DNA from 4 places in the Rahnella sp. P4_A8 genome. Region 4 is predicted to be linked to each of the others. Evidence: predicted binding sites of a transcription regulator. Region 4 holds the regulator's gene; each other region holds the start of a gene.
What was found. Region 4 encodes Fur, which represses iron uptake genes when iron is present. Its sites were predicted from a motif close to ATAATAATGAGAACNACTATCAA; they were not measured.

Region 1: the regulator Fur is predicted to act here: its motif matches at 2,385-2,407, upstream of exbB (tol-pal system-associated acyl-CoA thioesterase).
Region 2: the regulator Fur is predicted to act here: its motif matches at 2,594-2,616, upstream of fes (enterochelin esterase).
Region 3: the regulator Fur is predicted to act here: its motif matches at 2,730-2,752, upstream of AC1DUO_RS02185 (Nramp family divalent metal transporter).

The regions. Positions count from the first base shown of each region.
Region 1 is NZ_JBFUHK010000007.1:40,035-46,082, forward strand. It holds gene garD (galactarate dehydratase) at 1-854, shown strand, start outside; gene exbD (TonB system transport protein ExbD) at 926-1,360, opposite strand; gene exbB (tol-pal system-associated acyl-CoA thioesterase) at 1,370-2,290, opposite strand; gene AC1DUO_RS05830 (TRAP transporter substrate-binding protein) at 2,813-3,790, shown strand; gene AC1DUO_RS05835 (TRAP transporter small permease) at 3,847-4,359, shown strand; gene AC1DUO_RS05840 (TRAP transporter large permease) at 4,372-5,664, shown strand; gene metC (cystathionine beta-lyase) at 5,844-6,048, shown strand, end outside.
Region 2 is NZ_JBFUHK010000007.1:90,012-96,059, reverse strand. It holds gene gdhA (NADP-specific glutamate dehydrogenase) at 1-141, shown strand, start outside; gene AC1DUO_RS06070 (TonB-dependent siderophore receptor) at 211-2,481, opposite strand; gene fes (enterochelin esterase) at 2,707-4,050, shown strand; gene AC1DUO_RS06060 (ATP-binding cassette domain-containing protein) at 4,024-4,821, opposite strand; gene fepG (iron-enterobactin ABC transporter permease) at 4,818-5,846, opposite strand; gene fepD (Fe(3+)-siderophore ABC transporter permease) at 5,849-6,048, opposite strand, start outside.
Region 3 is NZ_JBFUHK010000002.1:226,784-232,831, reverse strand. It holds gene AC1DUO_RS02210 (formate/nitrite transporter family protein) at 1-481, opposite strand, end outside; gene AC1DUO_RS02205 (hypothetical protein) at 610-750, shown strand; tRNA gene AC1DUO_RS02200 (tRNA-Ala) at 835-910, shown strand; tRNA gene AC1DUO_RS02195 (tRNA-Ala) at 983-1,058, shown strand; gene AC1DUO_RS02190 (NupC/NupG family nucleoside CNT transporter) at 1,195-2,382, opposite strand; gene AC1DUO_RS02185 (Nramp family divalent metal transporter) at 2,800-4,029, shown strand; gene AC1DUO_RS02180 (DUF2502 domain-containing protein) at 4,101-4,514, opposite strand; gene mgrA (L-glyceraldehyde 3-phosphate reductase) at 4,674-5,663, opposite strand; gene AC1DUO_RS02170 (alpha-keto acid decarboxylase family protein) at 5,992-6,048, shown strand, end outside.
Region 4 is NZ_JBFUHK010000019.1:53,532-59,579, reverse strand. It holds gene chiP (chitoporin ChiP) at 1-950, shown strand, start outside; gene chiQ (ChiQ/YbfN family lipoprotein) at 964-1,299, shown strand; gene fur (ferric iron uptake transcriptional regulator) at 1,428-1,883, opposite strand; gene fldA (flavodoxin FldA) at 2,196-2,723, opposite strand; gene AC1DUO_RS12335 (methyl-accepting chemotaxis protein) at 3,145-4,809, shown strand; gene ybfE (LexA regulated protein) at 4,886-5,167, opposite strand; gene ybfF (esterase) at 5,429-6,048, opposite strand, start outside.

The DNA.
Region 1 (6,048 bases), on a different contig from region 4:
TTGTGCGTTTGCAGGATGAGCAACATGTCGGTTTCCAGTCGATGGTTGACGATATCCTGACGGTCGCACAATTTCATCTGGAACGCCTGAACCGCCGCCAGCGCGAAACCTGTCCGGCTTCCGATCTGGTTGTGGGCACACAATGCGGCGGCAGTGATGCCTTCTCCGGTGTCACCGCCAACCCGGCAGTCGGTTACGCTTCGGATTTGCTGGTGCGCTGCGGTGCAACAGTGATGTTTTCAGAAGTCACAGAAGTGCGCGACGCTATCCATCTGCTGACACCGCGTGCAGCGGACGTCGACGTGGGTAAACGTCTGCTGGAAGAAATGGCCTGGTACGATAATTATCTGTCGCTGGGACAGACCGACCGCAGCGCCAACCCGTCTCCGGGCAACAAAAAAGGCGGTCTGGCTAACGTGGTTGAAAAAGCACTGGGTTCGATTGCTAAATCCGGTACCAGTGCGATTTCAGAAGTGTTGTCTCCGGGACAACGTCCGACCAAAAAAGGCCTGATTTACGCCGCCACACCTGCCAGCGATTTCGTCTGCGGGACACAGCAACTGGCTTCCGGTATTACCGTTCAGGTATTCACCACCGGACGCGGTACGCCATACGGCCTGCTTGCCGTGCCGGTGATTAAAATGGCAACACGTACCACGCTGGCAAACCGCTGGCACGATCTGATGGATATCAATGCCGGGACAATTGCGACCGGTGATGCCACCATCGAGGATGTGGGCTGGGAACTGTTCCATTTCATTCTGGACATCGCCAGCGGTCGCAAGAAAACCTGGTCAGACACCTGGGGCATCCATAATGCGCTGGCGGTGTTTAACCCGGCGCCGGTAACCTGAGTTACCGTTTTGCGGATAAACGAAAGGCCAGCAATGCTGGCCTTTTTTGTGCGTCTGATTTGATTCACAACTTACTGCGCCGCAGCGGCACCGGTTTGTTCTGCACCCACCAGCCCGACTTTCAGGTAACCGGCTTTACGCAAGTTATCCATCACGCTCATCAGCGTTTCGTAATCGACACTTTTGTCCGCGCGGAAGAAAATCGTACTCTGCTTGTTACCCTGAGTACGCTGATCCAGCATCGCGGTCATATTATCGCTGTTCACGGGCGTGTCGCCGAGGAACAGTTGCTTGTCAGCTTTCACCGACAGGAAAATCGGTTTCTCCGGACGCGGCTGCTGTTTTGCCGTCGAAGCCGGTAAATCCACCCGCACATCAACGGTGGCCAGCGGTGCCGCCACCATGAAGATGATCAGCAATACCAGCATGACGTCGATAAAAGGCGTGACGTTGATGTCATGCATTTCACCACTTTCGTCGATATCGTCGTTTAACCGAATAGCCATAATCTGTTCTTACCCTACGCGTAACTGACCTGTCTGACCGCGTGGCGCATTGCCTTCGCTGGCAGCCAGATCCAAATCACGGCCCTGTAACAGGATAATCTGCGCCGCCACATCGCCTACCTGATGACGGTAAGAGGTGATGGTACGGGCGAAAATATTGTAGATGACCACCGCAGGGATAGCCGCAACCAGACCCACAGCCGTGGCCAGTAAGGCTTCGGCGATACCCGGTGCGACGACCGCCAGATTGGTAGTCTGCGTCTGTGCGATACCGATGAAGCTGTTCATGATGCCCCATACGGTACCGAACAGGCCGACGAAGGGAGAGATTGCTCCGATGGTCGCCAGAATACCGTTGCCACGGCCCATGTAACGACCCGCGGCGCTGACGCGGCGCTCAAGGCGAAAACCGGTACGCTCTTTAATGCCGTTGTTGTCAGTCGATCCGGCAGACAGTTCCAGCTCGTTCTGCGCATCGCGGATCATCTGCGCGCTGATGCTGCTGGCAGCGAAACTTTCAGCCTGCTCGGCGGCTTCGTCCAGCGTACGAACGGAGGACAACGCATCAAATTCACGGCGCATACGGCGTTTGCCCGTGAAGACTTCCGCACCCTTGCTGAATAACAATGCCCAGGTGACTACAGAAGCCAGCAGCAGACCGATCATGACGGTCTTCACCACCACATCAGCGTGATGGTACATGCCCATAACAGACAAATCGGTTGGGATCACGGGTGCCGTCTCTGCTGGCGCGGGTTGCATCACCGGAGCTGGCGTTGCGTCACCGGTCGCCGGTGCGTCAGCCGTTGCAGGTTGAGTTGCTGCAGAATTGACGGCTTGTCCCGCCGGCGTCGCAGGTGCAGCCATCGCGTTGCCGCTCAGACCAGCAACCAACATTAACGACATCAGTAATGAGGTCGCCTCTTTCATCTTATTGCGAGCCGTTTTCACGCGTCGCCTCCAGCCAGAATCAGTGTGTAGAAGGAATGAATAACGCCGAATGATATCAAAGAAAAAGGCCTAATTGATAGTCGTTCTCATTATTATTTACATTGTCCCGCCTGCCGCCCGACGTGTCATTGACAGATGACAAGGTTTTTCCTGTTTGTACAAAGGTTGAACAATTTAACCTCCGTCACACTTTCAAAAAAAATCACACAGTAAATCAATCATCTGAGCTTCATTACTCAAGTTAAAACAACGTTTTAAATATTAAGCAACAGCTTTTTACATTTGTTACGAGTTTGTGATAACGCTCAAATACCGCACAACAAAAAATAGGATAAAGTGCATTCACTGGCGAAGACCTCACACCGGCACGTCATGCATCCCTATCATTTAAAAGCTTATTCAGACATTTTTCAAAATGAACCGGCAACGCCTCTGCGCCCGTCCTGTTCGATACTTGTTCACATTTATCTTTCCCTTACCGAGTACCCTGGAGACAAACTGATGAAAATGCAAAAAGCACTTCTCAGCCTTTGCCTGAGTTCCGCGACCCTCTTATTTACGCATGGCGTGTCAGCACAAACGCTGAAAGCCGCCGACGTGCATCCGCAAGGCTATCCCAACGTGGTCGCCGTCCAGCACATGGGCGAAAAACTGCAAAAGCAAACAGACGGACGCCTCGAAATTAAAACGTTTCCGGGCGGCGTGCTGGGAGATGAAAAGCAGGAAATTGAACAGGCGCAGCTCGGTGCGCTGGATATCATCCGTGTGTCGATGACGCCGGTTGCTTCGATTTTGCCAGAAATTAATGTCTTCACCCTGCCCTATATTTTCCGCGACGAAGACCATATGCACAAAGTGCTCGACGGTCAGATCGGTAAAGAAATCGGCGATAAAATCACCAACAATCCGAATTCGCGACTGGTTTTTCTCGGCTGGATGGATGGCGGGACGCGTAACCTGATCACCAAAAAACCGGTGGTGAAACCGGAAGATTTGCACGGCATGAAAATCCGCGTACAGGGCAGTCCGATTGCGCTGGCAACGCTGAAAGCGATGGGTGCCAATCCGGTGGCGATGGGCGTCAGTGAAGTGTTCAGCGGCATGCAGACCGGCGTCATTGACGGCACCGAAAACAACCCGCCAACCTTTGTCGCCCATAACTACCTGCCGGTAGTGAAAAACTACACCTACAGCCGCCATTTCATCATCCCGGAGCTGTTCCTGTATTCAAAAGTGAAATGGGACAAACTGAAACCGGAAGACCAGCAGTTAATCCTCAAACTGGCGAAAGAAGCACAGGACGAACAGCGCGAACTGTGGAAAGCCTATAACGAGAAAGCCCTCGCCACGATGAAAGCGGGCGGCGTGAAATTCTATGAGATTGACCCCGCGACGTATGTCAAAGCCACGCAATCCGTGCGCGATGAATTCGGCAAAGACCATCAGGATCTGATGCAGCAAATCGCTGACGTGAAGTAAACCCTGACACCGGCAGCCTGCGGGCTGCTTCTTTCTGATCTTTCGCCGGGGGATTTATGGTTTCGAGTTATCACACCCTGATGGACATTCTTTACCGCTGCGCGATGTGGATCGCGGGCATCGCGTTGCTGCTGATGGTGGCGGTGATCCCGGTTGGGATCTTTGCCCGTTACGTGATGAACAGCGCCCTGTCGTGGCCGGAGCCGATCGCGATTATGTGCATGGTGACGTTCACCTTTATCGGAGCCGCTGTCAGTTACCGCGCTGGTTCACACATCGTCGTTGCGATGGTCACTGACCGCCTGCCACCTGCGCTGAAAAAATTTTCTGCCCTGCTGGCTGACCTGATGATGCTGGCCATCAGCGTGTTTATTTTCTGGTACAGCCTGCAATTGTGCAGTGAACTCTGGCAACAGCCGGTGGCGGAATTCCCGCTGCTGACCGCCGGACAGACCTATCTGCCGCTACCTATAGGTTCTGCACTGACGTTGTTATTCATCATTGAGCAGATCATTGCCGGCCCGCAACATCAGCGGCCTGTGGTGATGCTGGGCAATTCTGACGCCTGACCGGAGCCTGTTATGGATGCATTAATCTTGTTGTTAACGCTGGCAGTGATGCTGGCGATTGGCGTGCCGGTCGCTTACGCCGTCGGGCTGAGCGCGCTGGCAGGAGCCTGGTGGATTGACCTGCCGTTTGAAGCGCTGATGATCCAACTGACCAACGGCGTGAACAAATTTTCACTGCTGGCGATCCCGTTCTTTATTCTGGCAGGCGCGATCATGGCCGAAGGAGGGATCGCCCGCAGGCTGGTCAGTTTTGCCTACATCTTTGTCGGGTTTATCCGCGGCGGGCTGTCGCTGGTGAACATTGTGGCCTCAACCTTTTTTGGCGCGATCTCCGGTTCTTCCGTGGCGGATACCGCCTCAATCGGCTCGGTGATGATCCCGGAAATGGAGAAAAAGGGCTATCCGCGTGACTTTGCGGCGGCGGTCACCGCCAGCGGCTCGGTACAGGCGATCCTGACGCCACCCAGCCACAACTCGGTGATTTACTCGCTGGCGACCGGCGGTACGGTGTCGATTGCCGCGCTGTTCATCGCCGGTATTTTGCCCGGTTTACTGCTCAGCCTGACGCTGATGGTGATGTGCGTGGTGTTTGCTCACAAACGCGGTTACCCGAAAGGTGAGCGCGTGCCGTTCCGCCAGGCGCTGAAGATTTTTATCGACACGCTGTGGGGGCTGATGACCATCGTGATCATCATGGGCGGCATTCTCAGCGGAATATTTACCGCGACGGAATCCGCAGCGATCGCGTGTTTGTGGTCATTCTTCGTCACCATGTTTATCTACCGCGATTACAAGTGGAGCGAACTACCGAAACTGATGTATCGCACGGTGAAAACCGTCAGCATCGTGATGATCCTGATAGGGTTTGCCGCCAGTTTTGGCGCAGTCATGACTTACATGCAGTTGCCGATGCGCATCACCGAATTCTTCACCTCGATCTCTGACAACAAGTACGTGATCCTTATGTGGATCAACATCATGCTGCTGGTGATCGGCACACTGATGGACATGGCGCCGATCATCCTGATCCTGACGCCGGTGCTGTTGCCGGTGGTGTTATCGCTCGGCATCGACCCGGTGCATTTCGGCATGATCATGCTGGTGAATCTGGGGATTGGCCTGATCACCCCGCCGGTCGGCTCGGTGCTGTTTGTGGCCAGCGCGGTGAGTAAACAGAGCATCGAAAAAGTGGTGAAAGCCATGCTGCCGTTCTACTGCGTGCTGTTCGTGGTGCTGATGCTGGTGACCTATATTCCGACCATTTCGCTGTTCCTGCCCAAACTGTTTGGCGTTTATACCGGCTGATGCCCAAAACTCGTTTCTCCCTTGCCCGTCGTGACGACGGGCTTTTTTTTTGGCCGTGCTGCTGAAATTTTCTCATCCACCCGCCAAAAGCCTGATCCCTGAAATTCATCATGTTAAGTTAATGACATATCGGCGGATGCAGAGAGCACCGCGCTATAAAACAGGGTGAAATACGGATTATGTCGTCTAAGAAAATTGAAACCGCGCTGGTCAGCGCCGGACGGGACAAGAAATTCACGCAGGGTTCAGTGAATGCCGTGATCCAGCGCGCCTCATCGCTGGTGTTTGAAACCGTGGCAGATAAAAAACACGCCACCGCTAACCGCGCCAACGGCGAACTATTTTACGGTCGTCGTGGCACCCTGACGCATTTCTCATTCCAGG
Region 2 (6,048 bases), on a different contig from region 4:
TTGCGTCACATCATGCTGGATATTCACCAGTCGTGTGTCGAATACGGCGGCGAAAGCCAGCAGACGCAGTATGTCCGTGGCGCAAATATCGCCGGCTTCGTCAAAGTGGCTGATGCCATGCTGGCGCAGGGCGTGCTGTAAGCCCAAAGTCAGGTTTCAGACACAACAAAGCCACCTTTGCAGGTGGCTTTGTTTATGCGGACAACATACTCAGAAGTGCGTATTCAGGCTCATGTAGAACGTGCGGCCCGGTTCGTTGTAGGTTGCCGCGTCTGCGCCGTACATATAGGCGCCGGTGGTGGCATTACCCACGGTCTGGGCATTACCCGCACGGAACTGGCGTTTGTCGAAGACGTTATCAATACCCGCCGTGACGCTGACATTTTTGGTCGCGGTGTAGGTGCCGCTCATGCCGACCACAGAATACGGGCTGACTTCATTCTTCTCACTGCCGGTGACGGCTTCACCTTTGTAGTTGTATTTCTTCGGCTTCTGACGGCCATACCAGGTCAGGGTAGATTGCAGAGAGAGATCTTCCGTCGCCTGCCAGCTCAGCGTGGAGTTGATGGTAAATTCCGGGATGATCGACAGATAATCGCCGGTCTCTTTGTTTTTACTTTCAATCATGTACGTGCCGTTGTTATTCCAGGAAACGGTGCTGCTGACCGGAATATTCAGCGTGCCCTCCAGCCCCTGAACCACGGCTTTCGGCACGTTTTCCCATTTATATACATCAGTTGTGCCGGTGGAGGACGTGCCGGTTGGCAGATAACCGGATTCGATTTTGTTGCGATAATCGTTGCGGAAATAGGTCACGCCCGCCTGATAACCGTTGCGGTGGAATTCCAGTCCGATCTCTTTGTTAACGCTGGTTTCCGCATCCAGATCTTTATTCCCCACCAGATAACAACCGCCGCCGCTGGCCGCACAACCCTGACCTTTACTGTACAGCACGTAGTTCGGGTTGGTCTGATACAGGCTCGGCGCTTTATAGGCGCGGGCGATACCCATTTTCAGGGTGAAATCGTCGCCCAGTTCCTGAGACAGGTTCAGCGACGGGCTCCAGTTATTGCCGACAATGGAGTGATGGTCGAAACGCAGACCCGGCACCAGCATGGTGCTGTCGGTCAGCTCAATATTATCTTCGGCAAACAGCGAGAAAATCTCTGCCTGAGAATAGGGGCTGCGGTTGGTGCTGTCGGTACCGGCAATCGCGCCGCCGAGCATAGCCTGCGTGTTGGAAGACGGATCTTTCATCTTCTGCTGGTTCCATTCCGTGCCGAACGTCGCGGTTTGCGGCACGCCCAGCTCAAACGGAATACTGACTTCGCTGTGCGCCAGAATGTCGCCCAGAGCGATGGTGTTGAAGTCTTCGTCAGAGAAGATGCCTTCGGTACCGCCCGCCAGCCCTTCATCCATGCGCGAGTTACGGGTTTTTTCGTACTGCACGTAGTTGTTGGTGGTCACACCGTTATCCCACGCGCCTTTGTAGGTCACCGAGTAGGACTGGCGGTAAATGCGGTTAGTCTCTTCACCGTACATGCTTTTCACCAAATCACTGGTGTTGGTGTTCTGCGTGTCGCCTGCGTACAGGTTGCCCTGACGGCTGTTGGACACTTCAAATTCCAGCGACTGCATACGGGCAAAATCCCAGTGCAACAGGGCGTCGATATTCTTATCGATCACGCCTTCGCGACCTGCCGGAACGGTGTCGGCATAGGTGCCGGTACGCTCAGACTGATGACCCTCGTTGATATATTGCGCGTCAGCCTGCGTTTTGCTGTAGCCACCGAACAGGCGGAAACTGAACTGATCGTTGAGCGGGCCGGAGAGGCTGAAATCGGTACGTTTGGTCGAGCCTTCGTCCTTATGTTGTGGTGCGTTCAGATAGGTATTCCAGGAACCGTGCCACTCCTGAGTGTCTTTTTTAGTGATGATGTTCACCACGCCACCCGCCGCGCCGTTACCGTAACGCGCCGCCGCCGGGCCGCGGATCACTTCGATGCGCTCGATCATATCGGGCGGAACCCAGCTTGTGTCGCCGCGGGTATCACGCTCACCGCGCCAGCCCTGACGCACTGAGTTGCGGCTGTTCACCGGCTTACCGTCGATCAGGATTAAGGTATTTTCCGGGCCCATACCCCGGATGTCGATCTGGCGGTTATTACCGCGCTGGCCGCTGGTAGAGTTGCCGGTCAGGTTTACGCCGGGCATGGTGCGGATAAGTTCGTTGATGTCGCGTGCCGGAGGGCGTTTTTGGATTTCATCAGAAGTGATGGTGGAAACGCCGGGAGCCTGAAGGTTTTGCTGTGCGGCGGTGACAACCAGTGTGTCGCTGGTGTCTTCCTGTGTTTCTGCGGTGTTCTGGCTGGCGTCTGTTGTGCGGGTTGTGGTGCTTTCTGCCGCGCTGACGGGCAAAGAAAGTGCTGATCCCAGCCCGATTAAGGTTGCCAGAGAATAGTGTGGTAGCCTGCTTTTCATAGTGGATTCTGCCCTGAAATCCATCCGTTCCTGCAAAACAGATTTAGTGAACAGGAGGATGGCCTGTTGTGTGTGTATTTTTATCGTCCCGTTTACGGGCGGTAACACACTATTGCAAATGCAAACAATTATCAATACGATTCCCATTCATAATTTGCAGGAAGCAGGTCAATTATTCTGCAAATTATGCCTTCTCTCACTGCCAAAAGACTGTAAAGCGTAAACATGATGAAATCGCAGTTTCCGGAAAAACCCACCGCGCAGGCGATGTTAGCAAGCTCTCAGGCGGGAAGTGCTGAATGGTGGAAAGACATTAAAGCGCAGGGCTCACCCTTGATCGAACGGCTGAATGATGACGTATGCAACGTGACGTTCTTCTGGCGGGATCCGCAGGGCAGTGAGGCGACATCGGATTTCCAGCGGGTGTGGATCAACATCAACGGCATCACCGATCACCATCAGTCTTTACCGCCGCAAAGTCTGCAAAGACTTGCGGGAACCGATGTCTGGTCGCTGAGTATTACGCTGCGCTCCGGCTGGCGCGGCAGCTACAGCCTGATCCCGCGCACCGGGCCCGGCAGAGAGTTCCCGCAGGATCCCGATGCCTATACCGCCATGCTGGCTGCGCGGGAATGGTGGAAAGATATGTTCGCCCATGCGATTTATGACCCGCTGAATCCGAATCAGCCGTGGCCGGGGGCGAAATCTCACGCGCTGTCGCCTTTGCATATGCCCGACGCATTGCCGCAGCCTGCCTGGCGGGAGTTTGATCTCCACGGTGCCGCGTTGCCACAGAAACCGGCAAAACTGCAAACCTATCAGTGGAACAGTGCGCGTCTGGGCAACCGGCGCAAGGTCTGGATCTACACCACCGGCGAAAGCCAGGATCCGGCATCGCGCCCGCTGGCGCTGTTGCTCGACGGCCAGTTCTGGGCGCAGCAGATGCCGGTCTGGCAGCCGCTGATGCAACTGACGCAGGAAGGCACATTGCCGCAGGCCGTCTACGTGCTGATTGATGTGATCGATACACAGACCCGCAGCCGCGAACTGACCTGTAATGCAGATTTCTGGCTGGCCGTTCAGGAGGAGTTATTGCCCGCCGTGGCGACGCTCGCACCGCACAGCAGCGATGCGAACAAAACAGTGGTGGCGGGGCAGAGCTTTGGCGGGCTGTCAGCGTTGTACGCCGGTTTGCACTGGCCGCAGCGCTTCGGTCTGGTACTCAGTCAGTCTGGTTCTTTCTGGTGGCCGCGACGTAATAAATCGCAGCAGGATGAAAATCCTGACGAGGCGGATTTGTTACTGCGTGCGGTGAGTAACGGGCTGGGGGCTGCCAGCCATCTGAAAATTTTCATGGAAGCGGGCAGCAATGAACGGCTGATTTATCAGGTGAATAATCAGATGGATGAGCTGCTGAGCCGCACCAAAAACAGCGTGCGTTATCGCGTGGTCGATGCCGGTCACGACGCGCTGAGCTGGCGCGGCGGATTAGCCGATGGCCTTCAATACCTGTGGAACGAAGAGCCATGGAGCACCGGAGATTCAACCGTTACCCAGCGGGATAATTAACGGTGTATGCGAAACCGGACAGTCGATAATGGCGCAGCGTAGCCCGAAAACCTGTTCGATCAGTGCCGGTGTGACGATGTCCACCGGTGCGCCCTCAGCCAGTATTTTTCCATCGCGCATGGCAATCAGATGCCCGGCGTAACGACATGCCTGATTCAGGTCGTGCAACACCACCACCAGCGTGCGGCCGTTTTCCTGATTCAGGCGACACATCAGTTCCATCAAATCAATCTGATGCGCGATATCCAGCCAGGTTGTCGGTTCATCCAGCAATAACAACGGCGTTTGTTGCGCCAGCACCATGGCTATCCACACCCGCTGGCGCTGTCCGCCGGAAAGTGAATTCACCGTGCTTTCCGCCAGTTCGAATACTCCCGTTGCGTGCATGGCGTCGTTCACCGCCAGCGTATCTTGCGCTGTCCAGCGGCTGAACAGGCTCTGATGCGGGTAACGCCCGCGGGCCACCAGATCCGCCACACTGATATCGCCCGGCGCCGTTGAACTTTGCGGCAGTAAACCCAGACGTTTCGCGACGTCTCTGGTGCCGTAATCACCGATCAGTTTGCCATCGAGAAATACCGTGCCGGATTGCGGCGGCATCAGGCGGCTGAGCGTGCGCAATAATGTGGATTTACCGCAGGCATTTGGCCCGATAATCACGGTGAGTTTTCCCTGAGGGATAGAGACGGAGAGTTCGCGGGCGACGATTTTTTTATCGTAGCCCAGCGTCAGATCTTTCGCGTACAAAGGGGAAGAGTGTTCAGTATTCATGAGCGTCGCGACTCCCGGATCAGCAACCCAATCAGATAAATGCCGCCCAGACTGACGGTCAGCACGCCCACGGGTAACTGATAGGGCGTGAACAGCCGTTGTGCAGTGACATCGGCGGCGAGCAACAGCAGCGCACCGGTCAGCGCCGCGAAAAATAAAGCGTGCTGCTGGCTGGCGCAAAGACGACGCGAAATTTGCGGTGACACCAGCGCAATAAAGGAAATTGGCCCGGCCAGCGCGGTGGCTGCGGCGGTCAACGCCACGCCCGCCAGCATCAGCAATAAACGTGAACGCGCCACCGGTACGCCCAGCGCACAGGCGGCATCATCGCCCATTTCGAGCAACCGCATCGGAGCGGATAAGCAACGCGCGAGCATGCAGGCGACGATAATCATCCCGGTCGCCGGCAGGCTTTTCTCCCATGTGATGCCATTGAGCGAACCAGCATTCCACAAGCCAGCCGTCAGCGCCGATTCCAGCGAGGCGTGAATAATCAGCCAGGTATTGACCGCAATCAGCAGCGCCCGTACGCCGATACCGACGATAATCAGGCGGAACGTTTCGATGCCCTGACGCCACGCCAGGGCGTATACCACCAGTGCGGTCACGACGCCGCCTGCCATCGCGCCGGGGAGAAGGTCGCCCGCAGCGCCATTGAACAACACGATAATCAGCAGAACGCCGGTATACGCGCCGGTGTTAAAACCGATAACGTCCGGACTTCCCAATGGATTGCGCAGCAGCGACTGAAAAATCGCGCCGCTGATGCCGAGTGCGGCACCGAGAATCATCGCCATCACCACGCGCGGCAGACGCCATTGCGTGACAATAATGCTCAGGTTTTTCGGCCCGTCGCCGAGCAGGGCGCTGACAACCTGCGACGGCGTCAGTGCCAGTGTTCCGCTACCCAGCGCGTAAACCGCCAGCAGGATCAGGCATAACACCAGTCCGCAGGCGGTCAGAAAGGGGCGCGACAGCAGCAAAGGTTTTTTCAGCGGGCGAGGTTCTGTAAGAGTCTGGCTCATGTTTAACCTCTGTGTAATCCACCGGGACGGCGTACCAGGAAAATAAGCACCGGCGCGCCGATAAAGGCGACCACTACGGAAACCCGCAATTCTCCGGTAACCAGAAAACGCCCGGCGATATCGGCTGCCAGCAACAGCGTCGGGGTTAACACCAGCGTCCACGGCAGCATCCAGCGCGGATCCGCACGACAGATCCAGCGCG
Region 3 (6,048 bases), on a different contig from region 4:
CGGAAATGAACGCATGCATGAAGTCAGCGTTGACCTTCGCGGTGGCGGTTGCCACCGTTTTGCTCAGGAAAGCGCCTTCCGTCAGCCCCAGAACGTGGCCGAAGAAATAGGCCACTGCCAGGCTGCCCAGCAGGTTAGCGACAGTGACCCAGAACCAGTTACGCAGCACCGCGTAAAGGCTGATCTGACGCGCGAACCAGGCGATAGGTAAGGTCATCATATTACCGGTCAGCAGTTCTCCCCCTGCTAACACGGTCAGAATGATGCCTACCGGGAAGACGGCAGCGCCAAGCAAGTTACTGAATGAACCCCAGGATGCAGGTAATGTCCCTATTACATGCAGATCCAGAAGGAAACCGGTGGCGATGAATGCGCCAGCCAGAAAGCCCAAAATTAACAAATTCAACACGGTGGCGCGGCTTTTATTAACGCCCGCTGTGACGGCGATGGATGCGATTTCTTTAGGTGAATACAAGGACATGGGAGTGCTCGAATGGTGTAAGTTATGATTATTGCGCGAGAAGTCTATTCTGAGATTTATCTCAAAACAAGGCGATTATCATAGTCTGCTAACATTTCATTAATCATTCGGACATAGATGTTAAGGAAATGCGTAAGCAGATCAGAAAGCTAGGAAGAATGCGGGCTGGCGGACAAATTGTAAAACAAAGCGTCTGTCTGAAAATTTCCCTGATGGCAGAGGATTTTTCCCTGTGGAATGGGGGATTTGGCGGCTTTTTCAGCGCTTGAATTGAGAAACGGATTTAGCCGTTGACAGGGGTAGCGACGTTTCATATTATGCGCCCCGCTCACCCGTTTTTACGGGCATGAATTGGGGGTATAGCTCAGCTGGGAGAGCGCTTGCATGGCATGCAAGAGGTCAGCGGTTCGATCCCGCTTATCTCCACCAACTTCCTTTCCAGAGTAAGTTGGCTGTTTCCTTCCCAGGGAAACAAAAAAGTAAATGTGTACGACCTCGTGTGGGGGTATAGCTCAGCTGGGAGAGCGCTTGCATGGCATGCAAGAGGTCAGCGGTTCGATCCCGCTTATCTCCACCAAATATTAAAGAAACCCGCTTCGGCGGGTTTTTTGCTTTTGGCGCTTTGTCATTTCTCCTGCCTGTTTTACTGCGCTGAATCGCAGACATAAAAAAAGGCGCCGGAGCGCCTTTCTCGTCGTTCTGTATTTGCTTACTTACGCCAGTACCAGACCCGCGATAGAAGCAGACAACACGCTGACCAGCGTTGAGCCGTACAGCAGTTTCAGGCCGAAGCGTGAAACCACGTTGCCCTGATGTTCGTTCAGGCCTTTGATAGCGCCGGCAACGATACCGATGGAAGAGAAGTTTGCGAAAGACACCAGGAACACGGACAGGATGCCCACGCCGCGTGGTGAAAGTTCGGTTGCTACTTTCTGCAGATCCAACATCGCAACGAATTCATTGGAAACCAGTTTGGTTGCCATGATGCTGCCTACCTGCAAGGCTTCGTGACTTGGTACGCCCATCATCCACGCGAATGGATAGAAGACATAACCCAGCACGCCCTGGAAGGTGATACCGAATACCACGTCGAACAACGCATTCAGGCATGAAATCAGTGCGATGAAACCAATCAACATGGCTGCAACGATGATAGCCACTTTGAAGCCTGCCAGGATGTATTCACCCAGCATTTCAAAGAAGCTCTGACCCTGGTGCGTATTACCGATTTGCAGGTCTTCTTCTGAATCAACCTTATAAGGGTTGATCAACGACAGTACGATGAAGGTACTGAACATGTTGAGCACCAGCGCAGCAACAACAAAGCGCGGTTCCAGCATGGTCATGTACGCACCCACAATCGACATAGAAACCGTCGACATTGCTGTGGCAGCCATGGTGTACATACGTTTTTCAGACATTTTGCTCAGAATATCTTTATACGCGATAAAGTTTTCTGACTGACCCAAAATCAGGGAGCTGATGGCGTTGAAAGATTCCAGTTTTCCCATGCCATTAATTTTCGACAGAACCGTACCGATAATACGGATGACGAAAGGCAGTACACGAATGTGTTGTAAAATACCGATCAACGCAGAAATAAACACGATCGGACACAAGACTTTCAAGAAGAAGAACGCTAATCCTTTATCGCTCATGCCTCCAAATACGAAGCCGGTCCCTTCCGCAGCGAATCCTAATAATTTTTCAAACAAGTCTGAGAAGCCTTTCACAAAACCTAAACCAACAGAAGAATTCAGGAAGAAGTAGGCTAACAAGACTTCGATGACCAACAGCTGAACGATGAAGCGTAAACGGATATTTTTCCGGTCACGGCTCACCAGTAAAGCGAGTGCAGCGACAACGGCCAACGCTAATACAAAGTGCAATATTCGGGACATGGGTGCTCCAAATTAGAGGCAGGCTATATTTCGACGGTCATTTTATGTAACGCGTACATTTAAAACGTGAAGTCGATTGCAAATATAGAAATTACAGACACGAATTGCAACAAATCGCGGCCCATCACACAAAAAATCAAGATGTTAATAAAACTAAGCACAATTAGCATTCCTGTGCTAGTTTTATCATGTGCCGTAATGCGTTCTGAATCTGGCCCGTTAATGTCTGTTTTAGGAAAGTGCGCTGCGTCTGGCTTTCTGAAGCCGGGTGAGCGAATCACCCCCTCAGTTATTACCTTCTCGCTTACTGCTGCTGCCTATCAGAGTAATCACTCAGATCATTCCAAATGCACTTGATAATCATTATCAATTAGATATCATTGATGTAAGCGTAATAATTGTAAGGGTTAACTAACTATGCTGAACAGCCGGGCCGAATCTGCAGGCCGCGCGTCCAGAAAGATGAAGCTTTCACTGATGGGACCGGCCTTTATCGCCGCCATTGGTTATATCGATCCGGGCAACTTTGCGACGAATATTCAGGCCGGTGCTTCTTATGGCTATCAGTTGCTGTGGGTGGTGGTATGGGCCAACGTCATGGCGATGTTGATCCAGTTGTTGTCTGCCAAACTCGGTATCGCGACCGGCAAAAACCTGGCCGAACATATCCGCGATCGTTTCCCGCGTCCGGCCGTCTGGGCTTACTGGGTGCAGGCGGAGATTATCGCAATGGCCACCGATCTGGCCGAATTTATTGGCGCCGCCATAGGCTTCAAATTGCTTCTCGGGGTTTCCCTGTTACAGGGCGCAGTACTTACCGGGATTGCCACCTTTATTATCCTTGGGCTGCAAAAACGCGGGCAAAAGCCGCTGGAACTGGTGATCGCCGGTTTACTGTTGTTTGTTGCTGCGGCTTATATTGTTGAATTGTTCTTCTCGCAGCCAAGCATGCTGGCGCTGGGCAAAGGCATGTTAATCCCCGCACTGCCAACCGCTGATTCGGTGTATCTGGCCGCGGGTGTGCTCGGCGCGACCATTATGCCGCATGTCATTTATCTGCACTCTTCGCTGACTCAGCGGGGCGGCAAGGCGTCCAAAGCGCAGCGTTATTCAGCCACCAAGCTGGATGTCGGTATTGCCATGACCATCGCCGGTTTTGTGAATCTGGCGATGATGGCGACGGCTGCGGCGGCATTCCATTTCAGCGGACACAGCGGGATCAGTGAGCTGGATGAAGCCTATCTGACGCTGCAACCGTTGCTCGGCCACGCTGCCGCGACCACCTTCGGTCTGAGTCTGGTGGCAGCCGGTTTATCTTCTACAGTTGTCGGCACGCTGGCCGGACAGGTAGTGATGCAAGGGTTCGTGAAATTCTACATTCCGCTGTGGGTTCGCCGTACGGTGACCATGATGCCGTCTTTTATTGTGATCCTGATGGGATTAGATGCCACACGTATTTTGGTGATGAGCCAGGTATTGCTGAGCTTCGGGATTGCGCTGGCATTGCTGCCGTTGCTGGCTTTTACCGGTAACCGCAGCCTGATGGGCGAGATGGTGAATACTAAAACCGTGCAGTGGGCGGGGCGGGTCATCGTGCTGATCGTCGTCAGCCTTAACCTTTATCTGCTGACAGGTATGTTGAAATAACGCCTTCGCCAGCGACAGATAATAAAAAACGGGACAGTTTGCGCTGTCCCGTTTTTGTTTTATTCCGTTGATTAATGGCGGTGATCGCCATGCCCGCCCCGGCGATCATCATGGCCGCGACCCCGATCCGGCCCGCGGCGGTGATCATAATGCGGACGTCCGTGGTCGCTGTGATGATAACGCGGTGGCGGCATCGGACGACGTGGAGGATGGCGTTCGTTCCACCAGCCATGATCGCGCCAGCGATAACCATCCCAGTAATAGCCGCGCGGGCTGCGTGCACCATAGTGGTGACCACGGTAACCATTCCACCAGCCTGGGTTACGCCAGTCATAGCCGTCCCAGTAATAACCCCGCCTGTCGCGATCACCGATATTGATAGAAAGGCCCGGCGTATTCAGGCTGAAGCTGCTGGCCTGCACGGTGGGTACCGCCGCAGGGAGCAGGGTAAAGAACAATGTGGCAAAAAGTACCGGCTTTAACATGAGTGGCCCCAGATTCCTTATAATTTATGCTGACAGTTATAAGGGGAAGAGGGCACCGGTACTATTGCTTACAATCCTGTTTTGAATGATTTACGCGCCTTAACGGTTTACTTACGAATCCTCCATAAAGGCGCGTTTTTTATACCGCAGGGTAATCGCTTACACTAAAATCCCTTCGATCGCCGCCAGTTCTTCTGTGCTGAAATGACGGTGAGAGACCATGCCCACGGCATCGTCGATCTGGCTGGTTTTACTGGCACCAATCAGGACGGACGTCACGCGGTCGCCGCGCAGAACCCACGCCAGCGCCATCTGCGACAGCTTCTGACCGCGTGCCTGCGCAATATCATTCAGCTTACGCACTTTTGCCAGCTTCTCTTCCGTCAGCTGATCTGCTGTCAGGAACTTACTGCCGCTGGCTGCGCGGGAATCTTCAGGAATGCCCGCCAGATAACGGTCAGTCAGCACGCCGCCTGCCAGCGGTGAGAAGGCGATAGACCCGACGCCGTTATCCGCCAGCGTATCCAGCAGATCAGCCTCAACCCAGCGCTCGAACATGGAATATTTCGGCTGATGGATCAGGCACGGTGTGCCAAGATCTTTCAGGATTTCAAACGCTTTTTTGGCGCGTTCTGCCGGATAATTCGACAAACCGACGTACAGGGCTTTGCCCTGACGCACGATCAAATCCAGCGCGGCCATGGTTTCTTCCAGCGGTGTGTCAGGGTCAGGACGGTGATGATAGAAAATATCCACGTACTCCAGCCCCATGCGTTTCAGGCTCTGATTCAGGCTGGCGACCAGATATTTTTTCGAGCCCCAGTCTCCGTACGGGCCGTCCCACATGGTGTAACCGGCTTTGGAGGAAATAATCAGCTCATCGCGATAAGGCAATAAATCTTCCTGCAGGATGCGGCCGAAATGCTGTTCTGCCGAACCCGGAGGCGGGCCGTAGTTATTGGCCAGATCGAAATGGGTGATCCCATGGTCGAAAGCATGGCGGATCAGTTTCCGGCCATTCTCAAAATGGGCGTTATCGCCGAAGTTATGCCACAAACCCAGGGAAACGGCGGGCAGTTTCAGACCGCTCTGGCCACAGCGACGGTATTCCATATTCTCGTAACGGGTTGGACTGGCTTGATACACCATGTGAGTCCTTATAATAAATTCAGAAGTGAACAGAAGGTTATAAATGTCATAAAAAACCAATTTTAGTGTATGCGCTTTCACAAGCATTTCCAGCTAATCAGATCACATCCGGAACAATCCTTGTACGCAGGATCGTTGATTACCGTGACTATTCTTCCTGCCTATTACCTTTACTGCTGAATCCGCTTCCCTGCATTAACACAGTGCAGGGGTGTAACTCTGCGTTGCCATGCCTTATTTCGAATAATAAATGTGCTGTCCCCCGGTTTGGAGTAATACTCATATTAGTGGGATTAACTGGTTACTTTATTTTTCACAGAGGATCGTCATGGTTAATGAATACACAGTAGGTGACTATCTCTTAGATCGTTTATCACTCAGCGGG
Region 4 (6,048 bases):
ACGCAGGGTATATTCAGCCTACCGGACAGACGCTGATCGCACCGCACTGGAGCTTTATGCCGGGTACGTATCGCGGTGCGGAAGCCGGTTATAAACACGATTTCGGTGACCCGGGTGAACTGAGTTTCTCCTATATGTGGGCTGATGAATATAAATCGCCGTGGCATCTGGAAATGGATGATTTCCGCCAGAATGACAAGAAAACCGGCGTTTCTTATATTCATTCGCTCGGTGCGAAATATGATTTTAAAAATGACTTCGTACTGGAAGGCGCATTTGGCCAGGCTGAAAGTTATGTCGATCAGTACTTTGCTAAGGCCTCGTACAAAATGGATCTGCTGGGCAATCCGCTGACCACCAGCTATCAGTTCTATGGTGCAGAAGACCGCATCAGTGACAAGAATGATCCGAACAGTCTGTATGACGGTCTGGCATGGTTGCAGGCACTGACCTTTGGCTATACCACCGGGCAGTTTAACTGGCGTCTGGAAGGGACGATGGTGAAAGCGGAAGGGAATCAGGGCTACTTCCTGCAGCGCATGACCCCGACTTATTCTTCCTCAAACGGCCGTCTTGATGTGTGGTGGGACAACCGCTCGGACTTCAACGCCAACGGTGAAAAAGCAGTATATGCCGGCGTGCTTTATGATCTGGCGAAATGGGACCTGCCGGGGTTCGCGGTCGGTGGTTCGTACGTCTATGCGTGGGATGCCAAACCGAGCACCAACGCCGCTTATGACCAGAGCCAGCGTCTGAAAGAAAGCGCATGGAGCCTGGATGCGCTGTACACCATTCAGGAAGGGCGCGCCAAAGGGACGTTGTTCAAACTGCATTACACCCAGTACGACAACCATTCGGACATACCGAGCTGGGGCGGCGGTTACGGCAACATTTTCCAGGATGAAAAAGACGTGAAATTCATCGTTATCGCTCCATTTACTATTTTCTGAGGTCGCTATGTCGATGAATAAATTACTGATGATCATGGTTTCGGCTGTTTTGCTGGCCGGTTGTGCACCCACCGCCGATCAGGCACAAATATCCCAAACGCGGGAAGATTACCGTGCCTGTATCAATACGTCAGAAGGCAATCCGGACAAACTGGCATCCTGCGAGGTGTTACTGAATAAACTGAAACAGGAAAAAGCCCACCAGCAATTTGCAGAACAGGAGACGGTGCGCGTGGTGGATTATCAGCGATGTCTGACGGCGCGTAAAACTGGCGACGGTCAGGCATATGCTGCTGATTGCGGGAAAATCTGGCAGGAAATAAAAACGAACAATTCACCTAAGCCGTGAATCTCAGCAGCGAAACATACCCCGGCTTGCCGGGGTTTTTTATGCCTGCTATCCGGGCTCAATCTGCGTCGATATCAGACATAAAAAAACCGCTTTTCAGCGGTTAATTTAGTCAAAGCCTGTGCAGATTACTGCGCAGGTTTATCGTTGTGCAAAGAGTCATCTTCGCGGCAATCGCCTGCTTCACAGTGGCCGTACAGATACAGGCTGTGGTTGGTGAGCTTGATACCGTGTTTCTTAGCAATCTCACGCTGACGACCTTCAATATATTCGTCACGGAATTCGATCACACGACCGCAATCCAGACAGATCAGGTGGTCGTGGTGATGTTGCTGGGTCAGTTCGAATACGGACTTGCCGCCTTCGAAGTTATGACGGGTGACAATACCGGCGTCGTCAAACTGGTTCAGAACGCGGTAAACCGTCGCCAGGCCAATTTCTTCACCCATATCAATCAGTTGCTTGTAAAGATCTTCCGCACTAACGTGATGACCTTCCGGCGCTTGCAGCACTTCCAGGATTTTGAGGCGCGGAAGCGTGACTTTTAAGCCGGCTTTCTTCAGTGCGGTGTTGTTGTCAGTCATGCGGATTCAGTCCTGTTACTATGTGCTAATCAAGTTGAGGCATGCAGCCTGTGGCATCGGCGGCACAAAATTATTCGTTTAGTCTCTTCGTTTAACGCAATGTGCCAATTCTCGTCAACGACAGCCTGTTAATAAAGATCACAAATTGCCGGTCACATTTGGAATGCAACGACTTGATCAATAGAAAAAACAGAGGAACTCAGTGTACCTTGATACGACCGAAAGTTACAATTTTGTAGCAGTTAAATTGTTAATTTCAGTAATAGTTTGGCCCTTCAATTGTAGAATAAATCCTCAGGGCCAACAGGGTTTTTAGCCAATAATTTCAGAAAGGCTAAGTTCTTCTGTGATCTGTTTCACCCAGGCATCAACACGTTCGCTGGTCAGTTCGGGCTGACGATCTTCGTCAATTGCCAGTCCTATGAAGTGCTTATCATCCGCCAGGCCTTTAGATGCTTCAAAGTGGTAACCTTCGGTAGGCCAATGTCCGACAATCACTGCGCCGCGTGGCTCAATGATATCGCGCACGGTGCCCAGCGCATCGCAGAAATATTCGGCGTAGTCTTCCTGGTCACCGCAACCAAACAGTGCCACCAGCTTACCTTCGAAATCTATCTCTTCCAGCGTTGGGAAAAAGTCGTCCCAGTCACACTGCGCTTCACCGTAATACCAGGTTGGAATGCCGATAAGCAAAATATCGAATTTTTCCAGATCCTCTTTGCTGCTCTTCGCAATGTCATGCACCTCTGCAACATCTTTACCCAATTGCTTCTGGATCATTTTTGCGATGTTTTCGGTGTTACCTGTATCGGATCCAAAGAAGATACCTACAACGGCCATAAGATTACCTAACCTCTTGTTCTCAATGAAGTGCTCTGCAACGCAGGCAATAATAATGCAGATGATAGCAAACTCGTGCGGCGGAGAATATGCTTCTGCTCGCCTTCTTAACTGGGAAATAAGTTTATCGGGCAATATTTTTAAGTGTTATCGCCTTTGTGTGCTTTCACCTGCGGCGAATTAACCTCAGGGTTAATGAGGTCAAAAGCAAGTTTGAGAAATAAGTCGTCACAATACTAAATTTCGAGAACATTCCGCCGATAGATGATTCGGGAGCAATCTCAACATAATAAAGAAATCGATGCCCGGAGAGGTGTTCAAACATGTCCTGGGGCACTTGCCTGCTGGTTACCTGTCTTGATTCTCCGCATCCCCGTCAATCCTCAGGCCAGAAACAGACATGTTTCGAGAGAGGCATATCGTGCAGTTTTTAAAAAATATCACCATCAGGGCCGCTTTATTAACCATTCTTGGCATCTTTTGCGTCATGTGGGCAGGTGTTTCCCTTTACACCGTCACCTCACTGGACACACTGACCCAAAATACCAAAAATAGTACCGAGCTGGTCAACAATATGGCGCTGATCAATAAAGGAAATGATCAGTATTTTCGTACCGTGACGCGCCTGAGCCGCGCCGTGGCACAGCTTCAGGCCGATCCGTCAAAAGGTCCGGAAATTTTTGATACCGCCAAACAATCACTCAGCGGGCTGACGCAGGCACTGGCCAGTTTTAAAGCGGCACCGCATCCGGGGCTGGAAGATTCCTCCGTGCAGGAATTGATCACCAGTTGGGAAAATCTGATCACGCAGGGCGTCACGCCATTGTTCGACGCAGCCCGCAGCAAAAATACGGAGTCCTATAACCAGCTAGCCAATTCCACCGTACCTGCACTGAGCCGCAGCTTTGGCTCATCGATGGAGAAAGTCAGCGGTCAGATCGCTGTCGATTTTGATGCGGCACAACGGCAATCCACCCATCTGACGTCATTTAGCAAAGTGATTCTGCTGACGGCATTTGGTATCGGGCTGGTGATTTTATTGCTGACTGACCGTTATCTGGTGATGGCGCTGGTGAAGCCGCTGGATAAAATCCGCGGTCACTTCGCGGTGATCGCCAGCGGCGATCTGACGTTTTATCTGGAAGAATTCGGTAAAAACTGCGCCGGTAAGCTGATTCCGTTGCTGAACGAGATGCAGTTGAGCCTGGTCAATACCGTTCAGACCATCCGCAACTGCACCAATCACATCTATCAGGGCGCGTCAGAAATTTCAGCCGGGAACAACGATTTGTCTTCCCGTACGGAAGAACAGGCGTCGGCGCTGGAAGAAACCGCTGCCAGCATGGAAGAACTGACGGCTACCGTTAAACACAATGCCGATAACGCGCATCACGCCAGCCAGCTGGTGATGGAGGCTTCCACCACCGCGCAGAAGGGCGGCAACATCGTGGCAGACGTGGTCAGCACCATGAAAGATATCTCCGGCAGCTCGAAGAAAATTGCTGAAATCACTTCTGTGATTAACAGCATCGCTTTCCAGACCAACATTCTGGCGCTGAATGCTGCCGTCGAAGCGGCACGTGCGGGCGAGCAGGGGCGCGGTTTTGCAGTGGTTGCCAGCGAAGTGCGCAATCTTGCACAACGCAGTGCGCAGGCGGCGAAAGAAATCGAGCAGCTCATCAGCGAATCGGTTTCCCGCGTCGACAGCGGTTCGAAATTGGTTGAAAACGCCGGTCAGACGATGAATGAAGTGGTGCGCTCAATTACGCATGTCACTGACATCATGGCGGAAATCGCCTCTGCATCCGATGAGCAAAGCAAAGGAATCAGTCAGGTGGCGGTTGCCGTCACAGAAATGGACAGCGTCACACAGCAGAACGCCGCGCTGGTAGAACAGGCGTCGCAGGCTGCAGTATCACTGGAAGAGCAGGCTTCATTGCTGAACAATGCCGTTGCTACGTTCAAACTTAAAGATAGCGTGACGAGCGTCGGTTCACGTCCGGGGAAGTCAATTTCCGCACCGTTATTGCGTCCGGATACCAGCATGCTTTCGGCGAAAAGTGCTGAAAACTGGGAAACGTTCTGAGCAGGAAGACGTGAATTAATATGGAATAAGTAAGAAAAAACAAACGGGTAGCCTGAGAGGGTTACCCGCTTTTCAATCAGCCTTCATGACCGTTAAGATGCGACAGCAGCATCTCTTCAATCAATTCGCTACGACTGATATTGCGTTCTTCTGCCAGCTTATTGAGCATATCAACAGCATCGGCATTCATTTTCAGCTCCACACGACGCAGGCCGCTCGCTTTATCGCGGCGTAACTGGTTGCGCTTATTGATCCTGAGCTGTTCATCACGGGATAGCGGATTTGTTTTTGGACGCCCCGGACGACGGTCATCTGCGAACAGATCAATCGTCGTGCGATCCAGTTGTTCTTTTGCCATAGGTAGCGGTACAACCAGGGAAGTTTTTACATCGGAAAACCGCAAGCCGGTTCCTGACGAGCGTTTCACACATTTCGGGCTAAGAAACCCTGACCCAATTCACCTCCCGCGACTCACTGTGAGTAAACGGGGCGGCAAAATTATAGCGCGCAATCATACACTGGCGCACCAGGGGTTCACAACGCCTGATTACCCTGATTTCATGATAACTTCTTAAGTTGTGCAGACTTTTTGCACAATTTATCCCCAGGATGTTAAACCTCAGGCCGCATCGATGAAACGGTGCACCGCGCGCAGTACTGCATCGGGTTTTTCCGCGTGCACCCAATGACCGGCTCCCGCCACCACATGCGCTTTGGCCTGCGGAAATTGTCGGGCAATCGCGTCGCGATATTCATCCTGCACATACGGCGATAGCCCGCCACGGATAAACAGCGCCGGGTGATCCCACGGAGGCACGTCTTCCCAGCCGGTAATAGTTTCGTATTCACTGAGCAGCACCGGCACGTTAAAGCGCCATTCTCCCTGCTGGAATGATTTGAGCAGGAACTGGATCACGCCGTCTTCCTTTATATACGTGCGCATACATTCGGTAGCGGAGGTACGGTCGCGGAGTCCTGCCTCGGTCACGGCATTAATCGCCGCAAAAATCTCATCATGGCGACGCACGTGATAATCCACCGGCGCGACATCAATGGCGATCAACTTTTCGATACGGTCGGGGATCAGTGCCGTCAACGCCATCGCCGCTTTCCCACCCATTGAATGGCCGATCACAATGACTTTTTGGAAACCAACAGCATCCAGCGTTTCCACTAAATCCTGCGCCATGGTGGCGTAAGACATTTCATCAGAACGTCCTGACTGGCCGTGATTACGCA